One region of the Actinomadura monticuli genome, then DNA from elsewhere that is predicted to be linked to it. Evidence: riboswitches for the same ligand, from Rfam matches in the RefSeq annotation. Region 1 holds a riboswitch; the other holds the start of a gene.

Region 1 (7,876 bases):
GGGGTCCGGCGACCGGCTGATCGGGTCGCCGCCCGGGTACGTGGGCCACGAGGCGGGCGGCGAGCTGACCAACGCCGTCCGCGAGGACCCGTTCCGGGTGATCCTCTTCGACGAGATCGAGAAGGCGCACCCGCGCATCCTGGACAAGTTCCTGCAGATCCTGGAGGACGGCCGGCTCACCGACGGGCGCGGCAACACCGTCCATTTCTCCGAGTCCATCCTGATCTTCACCTCGAACCTCGGGATGTACGTCCCGGGCCGGGACCTGACGACGCGGGACGGGTCCCCGTACGGGTCGTCCGGCCGTGTGCAGAACATCACACCCGGGATGTCGTACGACGAGGTCGAGCAGCGCATCAAGGGCGCGGTCGCCGACCATTTCACCGAGGTGCTGAACCGGCCGGAGCTGCTCAACCGGTTCGGCGACAACATCGTCGTGTTCGACTTCATCTCCGCCGAGGCCGCGCACAAGATCTTCGACCTGCAGTTCGCGAACATCTGCCGGCGGGTCACCGAGGAGCACCGGCTGTCCCTCGCCGTGAAGGGCGACGCGCTGACGACGCTGCGCGAGTGGTGCACCGAGGAGCTGGACAAGGGCGGGCGCGGCATCGGCATGGCGCTGGAGTCGCACTTCGTCAACCCGCTGGCGCGCGCGCTGTTCGACCGCGAGCTCGTGCCGGACGAGAAGGTCACCGTGACGGGCATCCGGCGCGAGGGAAGCATCGTCCATCTGGAACTCGCGTGACCGGCGAGGCGCTGCTGCTCGCCAAGGCGCACTACCCGGTGACCACACTCGGCCCCGGAACCCGCGCCGGCATCTGGACGCAGGGCTGCACGCTGCACTGCCACGGCTGCCTGTCCAGGGACACCTGGGACGCCGACCCGCGCCGCGCGGTGCCCGTGGAGACCGTCTTAGGATGGCTCGCGTCCCTGCCCGGACCGGTCGACGGCGTCACCATTTCCGGTGGTGAGCCGTTCGAGCAGCCGGCCGCGCTGGCGGCCCTGCTGCGCGGTGTCCACGCGTGGCGGGACACCCCCGGCCGTGAGACGATTGAGTTGGACATATTGGCTTACAGCGGATATGCCTACTCGCGGCTCTCCCGCAGCGGCGAGACGCGCGAGCTTCTCGGCATGTGCGACGCCGTGATCACCGGACCGTACGTCGACCGGCTGAACCCGGGGGGGCGACACTCCGGCGGCGGCTCCCTACTCTGGAGGGGGTCGGCCAACCAGCGTGTCGTGCCGCTGTCCCCGCTGGGGCGGCGGCGGTACGGGGCACTGGCCGGCGTCGGGAAGACTGGAGATGGAACAGGGCCCCGAGTGCAGGTGTCCGTGGACGAAGGGCCGGAGGGAAGGCGGGTGTACTACATCGGGATCCCGCGAAGGGGTGACATGGAGCACCTGACGTCGAGTCTCGACCGCGCCGGGGTGCGCTCGGGGGATGTGTCATGGCGACCTTGAACTGTCCTGTCTGCGGTGAGCCGCACCAGCAGGGCGACCTGCTCTGCATGAACTGCGGGGCCAATCTGGCGCGCGGCGGTGGCGGCGCCCACCGGCAGGGGCCGGGCGGGTACGACGACCAGCAGCCGCAAGGCGGCCCGCCCCAGGGCGGCCAGTACGGCGGCCCGCAGCATGGCGCACCCCAACACGGTGCTCCCCAACACGGTGCCCCCCAGCACGGCGCTCCCCAACACGGGGGCCAGCCGCAGTACGGGCAGCCCCATGACCCGTACGCGCAGCAGGGCGGCCAGCACCAGCAGCCCGGCGGCCCGCCCGGCCAGCAGCCCGACCCGTGGGGCGCACCGCAGCCGCAGCAGGACGCGTGGGGTCCCCCCATGGCCCAGCCGGGGCAGGACCAGCACGGCCAGCCGGGACAGTACGGCCAGCCGCAGCACGGCGGACCCCAGCAGGGTGCCCCCCAGCAGGGCGGTCCCCAGCAAGCTGGTCCCCAGCACGGGGGCCAGCCGCCGATGCAGCAGCACCAGCAGCCGCCCGCCGACCCGTGGGGCGCGCCCCAGCCGCAGCAGGACCAGTGGGGGGCGCCGCAGCCGCCGGCGTCCGACCAGTACCAGCAGCGCGAGCCGCAGTACCAGCAGCCCCAGGACCAGTACGGCGCACCGCAAGACCAGTACGGCGCCCCGCAGGACCAATACGGTGCCCAGCGGGGCCAGTACGGCGCCCCCCAGGACCAATACGGTGCTCCCCAGGACCAGTACGGCGCCCCGCAAGACCAGTACGGCGCCCCGCAAGACCAGTACGGCGCCCCGCAAGACCAGTACGGCGCGCCGGCCCAGCAGGGGCAGCCTCCGCACGGCGGACCCCAGCTCGGCGGCCCCCCGCAGGGCGGTCCGCAGCACGGGGGCCAGCCGCCGCTGCCGCCGCACGGCCGCGAGGCCACGCTGCTGCCGCACGACCACAACCAGGGCCGTCCCCCCGCCCCCGACAGCACCGCGTTCATGTGCCCGTACTGCGAGGCGGTGCTGAGCAACCCCGGCGCCGCGCAGTGCGACTCGTGCCTGCGGCCGTTGCCCAAGTCGGGCACGCCCGTCCTGCGGGTCCAGTTCCCCACCGGCGAGCTGAAGGTGTCGGTGGGTCAGCACCTCGTGCTCGGCCGGGACGCGGGCCAGTCCCCGGTGGCGGCCACGTTCACGCAGTACGACAACGTGTCGCGGCGCCACTCGACGGTCTGGCTCGACCCGTCCGGCACGGCCTGGGTGCGGGACGAGGGCTCCACCAACGGGACGTTCGTCAACGGCGAACGCCTCCCCCGCGGCGTGGAGGCCCCCCTCCGCGACGGCGACCAGCTCCGCCTGGCCGCCGACGTGACCGGGACCGTCCAGCTGAAGTGACCGGTACGTAGAAGGGCGGCCCCGGGGTTCCGAGAACCCCGGGGCCGCCCTTTACGCTGCGCCTGGCGGCCTTAGCCGGCGCGCTTGGTGCGGGCGCGCATGCGCTCGCGCTCCTTGGCGTCCAGCACGACCTTGCGGATGCGGACGTTCGCCGGGGTCACCTCGACGCACTCGTCCTCGCGGCAGAACTCCAGCGCCTCCTCCAGCGAGAGGATGCGCGGCGGGGTGAGCCGCTCCAGCTCGTCGCCGGTGGACGAGCGCATGTTCGTGAGTTTCTTCTCCTTGGTGATGTTGACGTCCATGTCGTCGGAGCGGGAGTTCTCACCGACGATCATGCCCTCGTACACCTCGGTGGTCGGCCCGACGAAGAACGTGCCGCGCTCCTGCAGGTTGGTGATCGCGTACGCGGTCGCGGCGCCGGAGCGGTCGGCGACCAGGGAGCCGGACGGACGGGTGCGCAGCTCGCCGAACCAGGGCTCGTAGTCCTCGAAGACGTGGTGCGCCATGCCGGTGCCGCGCGTCTCGGTCATGAACTCGGTGCGGAACCCGATCAGGCCGCGCGCCGGGACGAGGAACTCCATCCGGACCCAGCCGGTGCCGTGGTTCGTCATGTGCTCCATGCGGCCCTTGCGGACCGCCATCAGCTGCGTGACCGCGCCCAGGTGCTCCTCGGGGATGTCGACGGTGAGCCGCTCGACCGGCTCGTGCCGCTTGCCGTCGATCTCGCGGGTGACGACCTGCGGCTTGCCGACGGTCAGCTCATAGCCCTCGCGGCGCATGTTCTCGACGAGGATCGCGAGGGCCAGCTCGCCGCGGCCCTGCACCTCCCAGGAGTCCGGCCGCTCGGTCGGCAGCACCCTGATCGACACGTTGCCGACCAGCTCGCGGTCGATGCGGTCCTTGACCATGCGGGCGGTGACCTTGGTGCCCTTCTCGCGGCCGGCCATCGGCCCGGTGTTGGTGCCGATCGTCATCGAGATCGCGGGCTCGTCCACGGTGATCAGCGGCAGCGGGCGCGGGTCGTCGGCGTCGGCGATCGTGTCGCCGATCATGATCTCGGGGATGCCGGCGATCGCGATGATGTCGCCCGGCCCCGCCGCCTCGGCGGGCTTGCGGGCGAGCGCATCGGTCATCAGCAGCTCGGTGATCTTCACCCGCTCGATGCTGCCGTCGTGCCGGCACCAGGCGACCTGCTGGCCCTTCTTGATCGTCCCGGCGTGGACGCGGCACAGCGCGATCCGGCCGAGGTAGCTGGAGGCGTCCAGGTTCGTCACGTGCGCCTGCAGCGGCGCGTCCGGGTCGTAGGACGGCGCCGGGATCGTCTCGGTGATCACCGAGAAGAGCGGCTCCAGGTCCTCGCTGTCCGGCATGGCGCCGTCGGCGGGCTTGTTCAGCGAGGCGCGCCCGGCCCGGCCCGACGCGTACACGATCGGGAAGTCGATCTGGTCCTCGTCGGCGTCGAGGTCCATGAACAGCTCGTAGGTCTCGTCCACGACCTCGTCGATGCGGGCGTCGGGACGGTCGGTCTTGTTCACGACCAGGATCACCGGCAGCCGCGCGGCGAGCGCCTTGCGCAGCACGAACCGGGTCTGCGGGAGCGGGCCCTCGCTGGCGTCCACCAGCAGGACGACGCCGTCGACCATGGACAGCCCGCGCTCGACCTCGCCGCCGAAGTCGGCGTGGCCCGGGGTGTCGATGATGTTGATCGTCAGCCCGTTGTGCTTGACGGCCGTGTTCTTCGCGAGAATGGTGATGCCCTTCTCGCGCTCCAGGTCGTTGGAGTCCATGACCCGGTCGTCGACGTCCTGGTTCTCGCGGAAGGCCCCGGACTGCCAGAGCATGGCGTCGACCAGCGTCGTCTTGCCGTGGTCGACGTGGGCGACGATCGCGACGTTCCGGAGGTCGTCGCGCGTGGAGATGGGCATGCGGGTTACCTTGCGTGAGGTTTCAGGAGAGTCGCCGCAGATACGCGGCAGCACTCCATTCTACGCGCCGCCGTGCGCCGCCCATCCCCCGCGCGTCCACCCCCTTGCGGCACGGCCTTCACGGGCGTCACTCCGGCCCCGATTCGCCAACTTTGCCCATCCTTTGTAATCTGCCCGAGATCCGGTCGTGCGGAGTCCCACCCCCCGGGACTGCGGCCGGAACGCCGAATCTCCCGTCTCCAGGGAGAACCGGGGACCCACGCAATCGGGGTGAATCGGCACACGCCGCAGGGCGCGCGCCGTAGGGCGACTCCTGGCCCGAACCCGTCAGCTAACCCGGTAGGCGCGCGAGGAGAGGAGAACACCGGCTTGGCACCGGACCCCCACCGGCGGCGGCGCGTCACGCCCGCCGCCACCGCGGCCGCCCTGCTCCTGATCGGCCTCGGCGCCACCGCGCCCGTCGCCGCCCACGCCGCGCCCCCGTTCCGGCTGGCCGCCGCGCCCGAGGCGGCGCCGAGCCCCACTCCGACGACGGAGAAGGGCCTGCGCAAGAGCCTCAACGCGCTCAACGAAGAGGCCGAGATCCTCACGGAGAAGTTCAACAAGGCCCGCGTCGACCTGAAGGCCGCGCAGAAGGCCCAGCGGGACGCCGCCAGGACGGCCCAGACCCTGCGGAACCAGGCCGCCCCCGCCCGCGAGCAGCTCGGCCGGATGGCCGCGGCGAACTACATGGCCGGCGCCCCCGACGCGATCTTCGGCGCGAGCGGCTCCCCGGACGGGCTGTCCGACAGCGCCTACCTCGTCGAGAACCAGGCGCACGCCGTCAAGGCCCTGCAGCGGCAGATCGATCAGGCCGAGGCCGCCGAACGCGACGCCGGGGCCAAGACCGCGCAGGTCAAGAAGGCCTGGGAGGGCGCCAAGAAGGCGCGCGCCGAGGCGAAGTCGAAGGTCACCGAGGTGATGAAGCGCCTCGACAAGCTGTCCACCACGAGCGCCAGCGACCCGCGCACCGGCCTCACCGCGACCATCAAGGGCTCCGACCTGCCCGCCAAGATGGCCCGCAAGGCGTACGGCAAGCTCGGCTCCCCCTACGTGTGGGGCGCCGCCGGTCCGGGCAGCTTCGACTGCTCCGGCCTCGTCGTCTGGGCCTACGCCCAGGTCGGCAAGTCCGGGCTGCCGCACTACACCGGCGACCTGTACCAGCTCGGCACGAAGGTCTCCCGCGGCCAACTTCGCTCCGGCGACCTCGTCTACTTCGGCAGCAACCTCCACCACATGGGCATCTACCTCAGCGACGGCAAGTATCTGCACGCCCCGCAGACCGGCGATGTGGTGAAGATCTCCCGGCTGTCGGACCGTTCCGACTTCGCGGGCGCCAACCGCATCACCTGACCGCTCCCCCACAGATGTCGGGGGCTTCCTGCGGCGCGGCAGGAAGCCCTCGAGCTCATTTGCCTCGCCCTCGGCGGTCGGGCGCTGGAGCGCCCTCCCTTCCACGGGCGAGGCGGCGATCGCTGCATCGCTCCGGCTCGCCTTGCGGCTCGCTGCGCGATCAGGTTCTCGCTTCGCTTGAACCTGCCTTCGGACGCGATCGCAACGTGGAGGTCGGCGATGGCTGGGCTCAAGGACGTCATGGCCTCGGTCTGTGCGGGGTGCGGTGAGGGCTAGATGTAGTCGCCCTGGGCCAGGGCGGCTATGACGGGGCGGTCGCCGGGGAGCCAGTCGACGTCGTAGAGCTCTTGGGGGGTGAGCCAGCGGAGTGCAAGGTGTTCGAGGGGCCGGGGTTCCCCCTCGGTGATCTCGGCGGTCCAGACGCGGAGCAGGGCGCGCTCGCTCAGCGGCCAGTCGCCGCCGACGCGGCGGATCAGGCGGACCTTGATCGCCAGTTCCTCGTGGCACTCGCGGACCAGGGCGTCCTCGTCCGGTTCGCCGGGGTCGACCTTGCCCCCCGGCAGCTCCCAGCCGCCCGCCATGTGCGGCGGCTCCGCGCGCTGCGCGCTCAGCAGCCGGCCGTCCGAGACGATCGCCGCGCCCACCACCACCATCGGATCGATCGCAACCAGCCCCTCTCGCTATGTCTCGGATACGGCGGCCCTGGGGTGCCCGTCGCCCCGGACGGACGCGACCAGCCGCGTCGACTCCCTGACGATCTCCTCCAGCCGGTCGCCGTGCGCGCCGCGCCAGTAGACCTGGCCGCAGTCGGCGCAGCGTCCGTAGATGTCGTAGGTGCGGCGCGTCCCGTCCCGCAGGGCGCCTTCGACCTCGTGCTTATCGACGGGGACGAGGGTTCCGTTGCAGGCGGTGCAGCGCGTCCACGGGCGGAGGACGGGCGCGAAGCGGTCGAGGAGGTCGCGGAGCTGGTCGTCCGCGCGGGAACCGCGGACGTAGGCGCCGAACCACAGCGCGCGGCGGCGCAGGAGGCCGCGGTCCTGGGTGAGCAGGACGCGGCGCTCGGCGTTGGCCTGGACGACCAGCGCCGGGTCGTCCATGTCGTTGTGGTAGGCGGTGTCGAGGCCGAGGAGGCGCATCCGCCGTGCGAGGGTGCCGAGGTGCACGTCCAGCAGGAAGCTCGGCGCGGCCTGGCCCGGCTCCAGCGGCACGGGCTGCGGGCGCGGCACCGCCGCCACGTGCACCTCGTCGCCCGCCTCCGGCCGGGTGGACGGGTCGGCCGCCGCGCCGCCGATCGTCATCGGGCCCGCCTCGGGCAGGGGCACGCCGAGCGACTCGACGAGGTGCCCCAGCGTCGACGTCCCGTCAAAGGGCACCCGGTTCACGGCCACGCGCCGCGCGGCGGGCAGGAACATCAGCAGCTCGCCGGCGACGCGGATGCTTATCTCGGGCTCCACGCCGATCAGCATGCCACGCGTCGCCGGCGTTCCCCGAGCAATTATCGTCCGGCCAGCCGTGCGGCGGACGCGGAGAGCGAGTCCAGGAGCGACGGGACGTCCCGCTCCAGAAGCTCTCCCCCGCGCTTGACCACGCGGCCGCCGACGAGGACGGTGTCGACGTTGCGAGTGTCCGCGGACAGGACCACGGCCGCGATCGGGTCGTGGGCCGCCGCGACGCCGAGGGTGCCGGTGCGCAGGACCAGCAGGTCCGCCT
Region 2 (7,876 bases), on a different contig from region 1:
TGCTGTGGTCGCTGGGCTTCCTGGTGACGTTCCTGTTCGGCGGTCTCACCGGCGTCATCCTGGCGTCCCCGCCGATGGACTTCCAGCTCTCCGACTCCTACTTCGTGGTGGCGCACTTCCACTACGTCGTGTTCGGCACCGTGGTGTTCGCGATGTTCGCGGGCTTCTACTTCTGGTGGCCGAAGTGGACCGGCAAGATGCTGAACGACAGGCTCGGGCACGTGCACTTCTGGCTGCTGTTCATCGGCTTCCACGGCACGTTCCTCGTCCAGCACTGGCTGGGCGCGGCGGGCATGCCCCGCCGGTACGCCGACTACGCCGCCGAGTTCCACGGGCTGAACGAGCTGTCGACCATCTTCTCGTTCGTCCTCGGCGCCTCGATGCTGCCGTTCTTCTACAACGTCTACATCACGTGGAAGAAGGGCAAGAAGGTCGAGGTGGACGACCCGTGGGGCTACTCCAACTCGCTGGAGTGGGCCACGTCGTGCCCGCCGCCGCGGCACAACTTCAACTCGATCCCGAAGATCCGTTCCGAGCGGCCGGCGTTCGACCTGCACCACCCGTACGTGGGTGCGAAGGGCGAACTCGCCGGGACGAAGGGGGAGTAGCCGATGCGCGTCCAGGCGTTCATGTTCTACGGGTGCGCGGTCTTCTTCCTCGCGACCGACGTCGTGTACTGGCTCTGGTCCAAGGACTGGACGGGCACGACCGCGCTCGGGCTGGCGGTCGGCCTCGCCGGGCTCATCGGGTTCTACGTCCACTTCACGGTCCGCCGCCTCGAGCGGGCGAACGCGGGCCCGCTGTTCGAGGACGACCCGGAGGGCGACATCGCGGACGCGGCCGGTGAGCTGGGCTTCTTCAGCCCGCACAGCTGGTGGCCGCTGTTCGTGGGCCTGTCGGCCGCGGCGGTGTCGCTCGGCGTCGTGTTCGGCTGGTGGCTGGTCATCCTCGGCGCGTGCGCCGCGATCCTGACCACGATCGGTCTGGTCTTCGAGTACTACCGGGGTCATTTCGCCCACTGATCAGTAAAAGAACCCCATCGGGGGCCGGTGTCCGCTTTTTTGCGGGTACCGGCCCTTTCACATACTGGGCGCCGTTCCAGCACCGGGCTGGGCAGGCGGACCGATCGCCCAGGAGGACGACCGGGGGGACCACATGCGGGTGGGTGGCTCGGGACCGGGGGAGCGGGGGCGGCGCACCGCCGCCGTCCTCGTCGGCGCGAGCGTCGTGGCGGGGGCCGCGGCGTGCTCGGGAGGCGGTGAACCGGACGGCGCGGCCGCCGTGCGGCTCGCGGTGTCGCCCGCGGGCGGCGGCGGGAAGCTCAGGCCGGACAGCCCGATCGACGTCCGGGCGCACGGCGGCACCATCGAGAACGTCACCGTGTCCGCCGGGGACGGCGCGGTCGAGGGCGACCTCAGCGCGGACCGGACGCAGTGGCGGTCGCGCTGGTCGCTGACGCCGGGGCAGACCTACACGGTGGCGGCGACGGCGCTCGGGAAGGACGGCAGGACCCGCACGGTGTCCAGCCGCTTCACCACCGCCGAGGTCGCGAAGACGAACGCGGCGACGATCGAGGCGCCGTACGACAAGGAGACGGTCGGCGTCGGGATCCCGATCATCATGAACTTCCAGCGCCCGGTCAAGGACCGGGCGGCGGTCGAGCGGGCCCTGGAGGTCACCGCCGACAAGACCGTGGAGGGGGCGTGGCACTGGTTCGGCGACCAGCAGGTCGTGTTCCGGACGAGGCAGTACTGGCCCGCCCACGCGAACGTGCGGTTCCAGGCGCACCTCAGCGGCGTGCGCACCGGCGGGGAGGTGTACGGCGGGAAGGACTACGCCGTCGACTTCAAGATCGGTGACTCGCACGTGTCGACGGCGGGCGAGGACAACCACAAGATGGTCGTGATGGTGAACGGCAAGAAGGCCCGCACCATCCCGACCAGCATGGGCAAGGGCGGCGCCCGCATGTACACCACGACCAACGGGGTCCATCTGACGATGGGCAAGGAGGACCCCACCGTCATGACGTCGGACTGGATGGGCATCGCCCCCGGAGGCGCCGGCGGCTACAGCCTGACCGTGTACAAGTCCGTGCGGATCTCCAACAGCGGCGAGTACGTCCACAGCGCGCCGTGGTCCGTCGGCAGCCAGGGGCACGAGAACGTCAGCCACGGCTGCATCAACATCAGCCCGTCCAACGCGAAGTGGTTCTACAAGCTCAGCTACCGGGGCGACCCGGTGCGGGTGACGGGCACCAGCCGCGAGCTGGAGCCCGACAACGGCTGGGGCTTCTGGCAGCTCGGCTGGGACGACTGGGTGAAGGGCGGCGCCCTCAAGAAGCCGGTGACGACGGCGCCGCACGCGGACGCGGCGACGCTGTCCGCCCGGCCGGGCGGACAGCCGAAGGCGCCGGCGGAGCAGGGCGCGGAAGGGAACTGACGCCCCGGCTCACCGGCGCGGCGGCGGCGGGACCGGCGCGCCGTTCATGCGGGCCCAGTCGCGCGCCATCGCGATCCGGTCGGGCCCCGACGGATGCGACATCCACAGGAGGTACTCCAGGGCGTCGGGGCTCAGATCGGAGATGTTGCGCACCGACAGCGCGTGCTGCATCGACACGAATGTCGCCGGGTCACGGGTGAGGTTCAGCGCGTGCGCGTCCGCCCGGGCCTCGATGCGCCGGCTGACGAGGTTCTGGACGGGCGCGGCGAGCTGCGTCCCGGCGGTCACGAGCGCGAGCAGCAGCGCGATGGTGCGCGGGTCCGCCGCCCCGCGCCCGCCGCCCGGGCCGGGCTCCCCGGGCGCCTCGTCCGGGCCGCCGTCCGGATCGGCTCCCGCGCGCCGCAGCAGGCGCGGTGAGGTCATCAGGAGGTACAGCAGGCACAGCGCCCCGGCGATGCCCAGCGCGCCCACCAGCGTGCCCCACAGGACGTCGTCGCGCTTGGCGTGGCCCAGCTCGTGCCCGACGATCGACTCGATCTGCGGGCGCGGCGACTTCAGCAGCGTGTCGTACAGGACGATCCGGCGCGTGGAGCCGAACCCGGACACGTAGGCGTTCAGCGCGGTCGTCCGGCGGGAGGCGTCGGCGACGAGGACGTCCTTGACGGGCACCCCGTCCCGCTCCGCCATCGCGAGGAGGTCGCTGCGCAGCCGGCCCTGCTCCAGCGAGTGGAACTTGTTGAACACCGGCTCCACCGCGACCGGGTAGATGAACGACACGAGGACGACCAGGACGAACCCGCCGGCGGCGGCGCCCGTCCACCAGTAGCGGGGGAAGCGGCGCATGAGGGCGTACAGGAGCAGCAGCGCGATCGCGTAGAGGACCCAGGTGACGCCGAGCGACTTCAGCTGGTCGACGAGCCACGCCGGCCAGCTCTGCGTCGACAGCCCGTACCGCCGCAGGACCGACTCGCTCCAGACGTCGAACGGGAGCCCGGCGAGGCGGAGCACCGTGGTGAGCGCCAGCACGGCGAGGACGACGCGGAGCGGGCGGCGGCGGGTGCGGGCCGTGACCCGCGCGATGAGGCGCGCTCCGAGCGGGGTGAGGCCGAGGACGAGGATCACCGCCAGGCCCGCCAGCAGCCCCGCGTACGCGGGCGGGTTGACCGCCGAGTCGAACGCCCTGGAGCGGGCGATCTCGGCCGGGGAGAAGTCGAGCGCGGGATCGGCCCGTACGTGCCCGCCGGGGACGTGTCCGGGCAGCGGGTTCCACGGGGTGGTCAGCGCGAGCACGGCGCCGACCCCGGCGAACAGCACGGCGGCGGCGACCCCGGCGGCGACACGAGCCCGCCGCGTCCCTCTCGTGTCGTCCGTGGGGGGACGGCCCTCCGCGCCCCCCGGCTCGCTTCGCTCACTCAAGAGAGTTCCCTCTTCACATAGTCGCGCCACACGGCGGTGAAGCGGTCCCGGGTGAGGCCGAGCACGTCGCCCAGCGCGGCCGCCTCGGGGACGCGCCCGGCGGCCCGGTACAGCCGCACGAGCGTCGCCTCACCGTAGCGGTCGGCGACCATCCGGCAGGCGAGCCAGGCCTCCTGGTACGCCTGGGAGAGCCGGGGGGAGCCGCCCGCGAAGTCGGCGGCCGCCGGCAGCGCGGCCGGGAGCCGCCCCGCCGCGACCTCGCGGCGCAGCTCGCCCGCCGCCGACCGGGCGCCGATCCTGACGCGCCGGTAGCCGACGTAGTCGGCGAAGCCCTCGATGAGCCACAGCGGGGTCCGCCGGTCGCGGGCGCCCCCGGTCGCCACGTGCGTCAGCTCGTGCGTCAGGACGACGTCGCGGCCGAGGGCGTTGAGGCGGCCGAACGTGCCGGGGGAGACGATGACGCGGTCCTCGCCGCGGCCCCCGCCCGCCGACGGCGCGACGGTGGCGAGGGCGGCGATCTCGTCCAGGCTCTGGCCGGGGCCCGCCAGCGCGGACGCGAGCCGCGCGTCGGCCGGGACGAGCGCCACGACCCGCTGCGCCCACCCCCGGCCCACGACGCCGGTGACGACCGGCACGGCGGCGTCCAGCCGCGTGGCGATGCCCTCCAGGCCCGTGCTGTCGCCGATGACGAGGCTCGCGCGGCCCTCCACGACGGACAGCGGGCCGCCGTCCCAGATGCCGGCGTCGTCGGTGAGGCCGTGGGACGTCCCATCCCCGACGATCCGCCAGGTGCCGGAACCGGGGGCGAGGGTGAGGTAGCGGGTGCGGGCCACGTACCCCTTGTCGAAGCCCCGCAGCTTGAAGCGGACCTCCACGCGGACCACCGCGCCGTCCGCCTCCACGGACTGCGTGCCGGAGACACGCTCCTGCCAGCCCTCCAGAGGCAGCTTGCGGAGGTTGTCGTACATGCGGGACTGGACGTCCTGGAACGCCCTGGGCGCGTCGCCCACGGTGGCGAGGAAGGCGATGCGGTCGCCGTCCCGCACGGCCCGCGTCCGGTTGGCGAGAACGGCGGCGGCGTCGTCGGGACGGAACGGCCCGGCCGCCTCGGCGCGGCCGTCCGGGGCCGCGCGGACCTGCGGCGCCCCGCCGCCGGACCGGGCGCCGAGGAGCCCGGCGCCGCCCGCGAGCAGCGCGGCGGCCCCGCCCGCGCCCAGGGCGAGAACCCTGCGCCGCGTGACGGGGCCCTGCTCGGGATCCCCGTGGCCGGGGTCGCCGTGCTCGCCTTGGTCCGGGGGGCCGTCCTCCACGCTCGCGATCCTATGCAGCCCGCGCGGCCCGGGGCGCCGTCACGACCTGTAGTCGGGGTAGCCGTAGCCGACGACGTCGCCGGTCGAGCGCTCCTTGATCTTGACGGCGTTGCCGGTGTTGCCCTCGACGGCCTCGATGGTGTCGTCGTCGATCTTCTCGATCACCATGCCGACGTGCCGGATGTCGTCGACCGCCTTGCTGCCGCTCCAGGCGTAGAAGACGATCGCGCCGGGCTTCGGCTCCGTGCCCCAGCGGCCGTGCGACTGGAACCAGCGCGCGTGCTCGACCGTCCAGGCGTCGCTGCCGATCTGGTCGCTGAAGCCGACCTGCTCGCCGACCCAGGAGACGAACATGTCGCACCACTGGGCGTCGCTGTAGCCGCTGACGGAGCCGCCGTCGCGAGCGACGGTCTCCTTGGCGCGGGCGGTGGTCATGTACCACTTCTGGAACTTCGTCTCGCCGCCGCCGTCCTCCTCCACGCCCACCTGGGACCTGGCGATCTTGATCACCTCGGCGGCGGTGGGCCGCGGCTTGCCGGGCTTCTCGGGTGCGGCGGCCTTCGGCTCGGCGGCCTTCGGCTCGGCCTGCCGTCCGCCCTCCCTCTTCTCGGGCGCCGCCTCGGACGCCTTCTTCGGCGGGCCCCCGTCCTTCTTCTTGCCGGGGGTGACGCCGGCGGCCGTGGCCGTCGCCGGGGCGGAACCGAACGGCAGGACGGCCGCCTGCGCGGTGGCCGCGGCGGTGCCGAGCACGGCGGCGCCGACGATCACGCCGCCGGTCGTCCGCCACGTGAGGGACAGGGATCTCGGCTTGCGGTGCCTGCCCGAGGGCTTCTCGGGACTGACCGGGGTCTGCTTGCGGTGTGCTCCTGGCACGGGGGGATCTCTCCTCGACTTCCATGCCGCCTACCGGGTTAGCTGACGGGTTCGGGCGTGGAAGCCGCCCTACGGCCTGCGGGCAGGCCGATTCACCCCGTGGAAAAGGACGCGATGGGTCCCCGGCTCCGCGTCCGGCGCGTGTGCGCGCCGGTCCGCGGACTCGGCGGTGACGTACCCGGGCGGGCACGCCGGTTCGGATGGGATGCTCCGGCGGGCGGGGGCGCCCGCGGAGCGCAGGGGTTCTCAGGGCGTGGCCGCATGGGGCGGCCACGCCCAGGGAACGCTGCGGAACTCACTCCTTCGTTTCTCCCAGACGCCTACCGGGTTAGCTGACGGGTTCGGGCGTGGAAGTAGCCCTACGGCGGCTCTCACCAGAGGGGGGAGAGACGCGCCGATTCACCCCGGGTGCCGGAATGCCCGTCCGGGAGGTGTCCCGGACTCCGGCGGTGTGGGTCCCCGGTTCCGCGCTTCGGCGGATTCGGCGCTGCCGCTGCGATCCTGGGGGCGAGATGGGGCCCGGCGCGGGACCTGTCTCCCGCGTGCGAAAGAGCGGCGCTGATGTTGTGGACGGACGCCGGCCCCGATCCGGGGGAGCGTCCGGGGGCCTGACCCGGAGGACCGCCGTGGCAGCGCGCTCAGCGCCATGCACGCTGCTGGCGTGCGCACGGTGGGCCGGGACGGCCACGGCCTGCGTGCAGGCCGGTTGCTGCGAACGGTGCGGCGCCGTCGGCGCCGTGGGGCGACGCGTGGGTCGTGCCGCCCGGGGGGAGCGGCGCGTGGCTCGCGCCGCCGGATACGCGGCGGCTGGATGCGCCGCGTGGGGCCGTGGCGCCTGGTGGGCGCCGCGGGGCCGCAGCGCCTGGAGGGCGCCGGGGTGGTGCAAAGGTACCAAAGCCCCAACAGAAGGCAAACCCCCCAAAATCAACAACGGACCAGGTCAACCCTGGTCCGTTGTCGAAGCGAGGCCCCGCGGCGCGGCGCGGGGCGGTGTGTCAGGGGCGTCCGGAGCCGTAGTAGCCGTTCAGGTAGTAGCCCGAGGTGATGCTGACGATCTGGACGTTCTTGCCGGTGCTGGGAGCGTGGATCATCTTGCCGCCGCCCACGTACATGCCGACGTGGCCGAGGCTGTTGAAGAACACCAGGTCGCCCGGCTGCAGGTTGCTCTTGGCCACCCGCTTCGTGGCGGCGTACTGCGAGTTGGTCGTGCGGGTGATGTTGACGCCCGCGGCGGCCCACGCCTTCATGGTGAGGCCGGAGCAGTCGTAGGAGCCCGGGCCCTCGGCGCCGTACTGGTACGGCTTGCCGAGCTGGGCGTAGGCGAAGTCGAGCGCCTTGCGGGCCGAGCCGCTGGCCGGGCCGGTGTAGGTGCCCCCGGTGCCGCCCGAGGACCCGCTGCCGCCGCCGGAGGACGTGCCGCCGCCGAGCCGCCGCACCAGCGCCTTCTGCTTCTGGACCTGCTTGTCGAGTTCCTTCTTCTTCTGCGCGAGCTCTTCCTGCTTCTGCTTCACCTCGTCGTAGGCCGTCTTGGCCTGCGCCTGCTCGCGGCGGAGCCGCTGCGCGGTCGCCAGGAACTGGGTGAGCTGGGAGCTGCGCTCGTGCGACAGGTGGGAGAAGACGGCCGCCTGGTCGAGGATCGCCTGCGGGTCCTTGCTGCCGACGAAGCCCGTGACGTCGGCGGAGTCGCCGTTCTTGTAGGCGGTGGCCGCCATCTGGGCGATCTTGGAGCGCTGCTCCTCGAAGGCGGCCTGCTCCTGCTTGCTCGCCTTGGTCGCCGCCGTGAACTTCTTCTTGGCGACCTTGAGCTTCTCCTTGTTCTGGTTGTACTTCTCGACCTC

The links. Region 1 has a riboswitch for cyclic di-AMP ahead of SM611_RS20390 (C40 family peptidase). Riboswitches for the same ligand answer to the same signal wherever they lie in the genome.
Region 2: another riboswitch for cyclic di-AMP. It lies ahead of SM611_RS24170 (CHAP domain-containing protein); the one in region 1 lies ahead of SM611_RS20390 (C40 family peptidase).

The regions. Positions count from the first base shown of each region.
Region 1 covers NZ_JAXCEI010000008.1:307,574-315,449, reverse strand. The annotation lists gene SM611_RS20410 (AAA family ATPase) at 1-745, shown strand, start outside; gene SM611_RS20405 (4Fe-4S single cluster domain-containing protein) at 742-1,461, shown strand; gene SM611_RS20400 (FHA domain-containing protein) at 1,449-2,849, shown strand; gene typA (translational GTPase TypA) at 2,921-4,774, opposite strand; cyclic di-AMP (ydaO/yuaA leader) riboswitch at 4,987-5,136, shown strand; gene SM611_RS20390 (C40 family peptidase) at 5,144-6,166, shown strand; gene SM611_RS20385 ((deoxy)nucleoside triphosphate pyrophosphohydrolase) at 6,439-6,819, opposite strand; gene SM611_RS20380 (Mut7-C RNAse domain-containing protein) at 6,847-7,632, opposite strand; gene SM611_RS20375 (amidohydrolase family protein) at 7,662-7,876, opposite strand, start outside.
Region 2 covers NZ_JAXCEI010000011.1:15,430-23,305, forward strand. The annotation lists gene ctaD (aa3-type cytochrome oxidase subunit I) at 1-608, shown strand, start outside; gene SM611_RS24150 (cytochrome c oxidase subunit 4) at 612-1,022, shown strand; gene SM611_RS24155 (L,D-transpeptidase) at 1,156-2,439, shown strand; gene SM611_RS24160 (M48 family metallopeptidase) at 2,449-3,855, opposite strand; gene SM611_RS24165 (hypothetical protein) at 3,852-5,165, opposite strand; gene SM611_RS24170 (CHAP domain-containing protein) at 5,205-6,038, opposite strand; cyclic di-AMP (ydaO/yuaA leader) riboswitch at 6,050-6,188, opposite strand; cyclic di-AMP (ydaO/yuaA leader) riboswitch at 6,341-6,535, opposite strand; gene SM611_RS24175 (C40 family peptidase) at 7,034-7,876, opposite strand, start outside.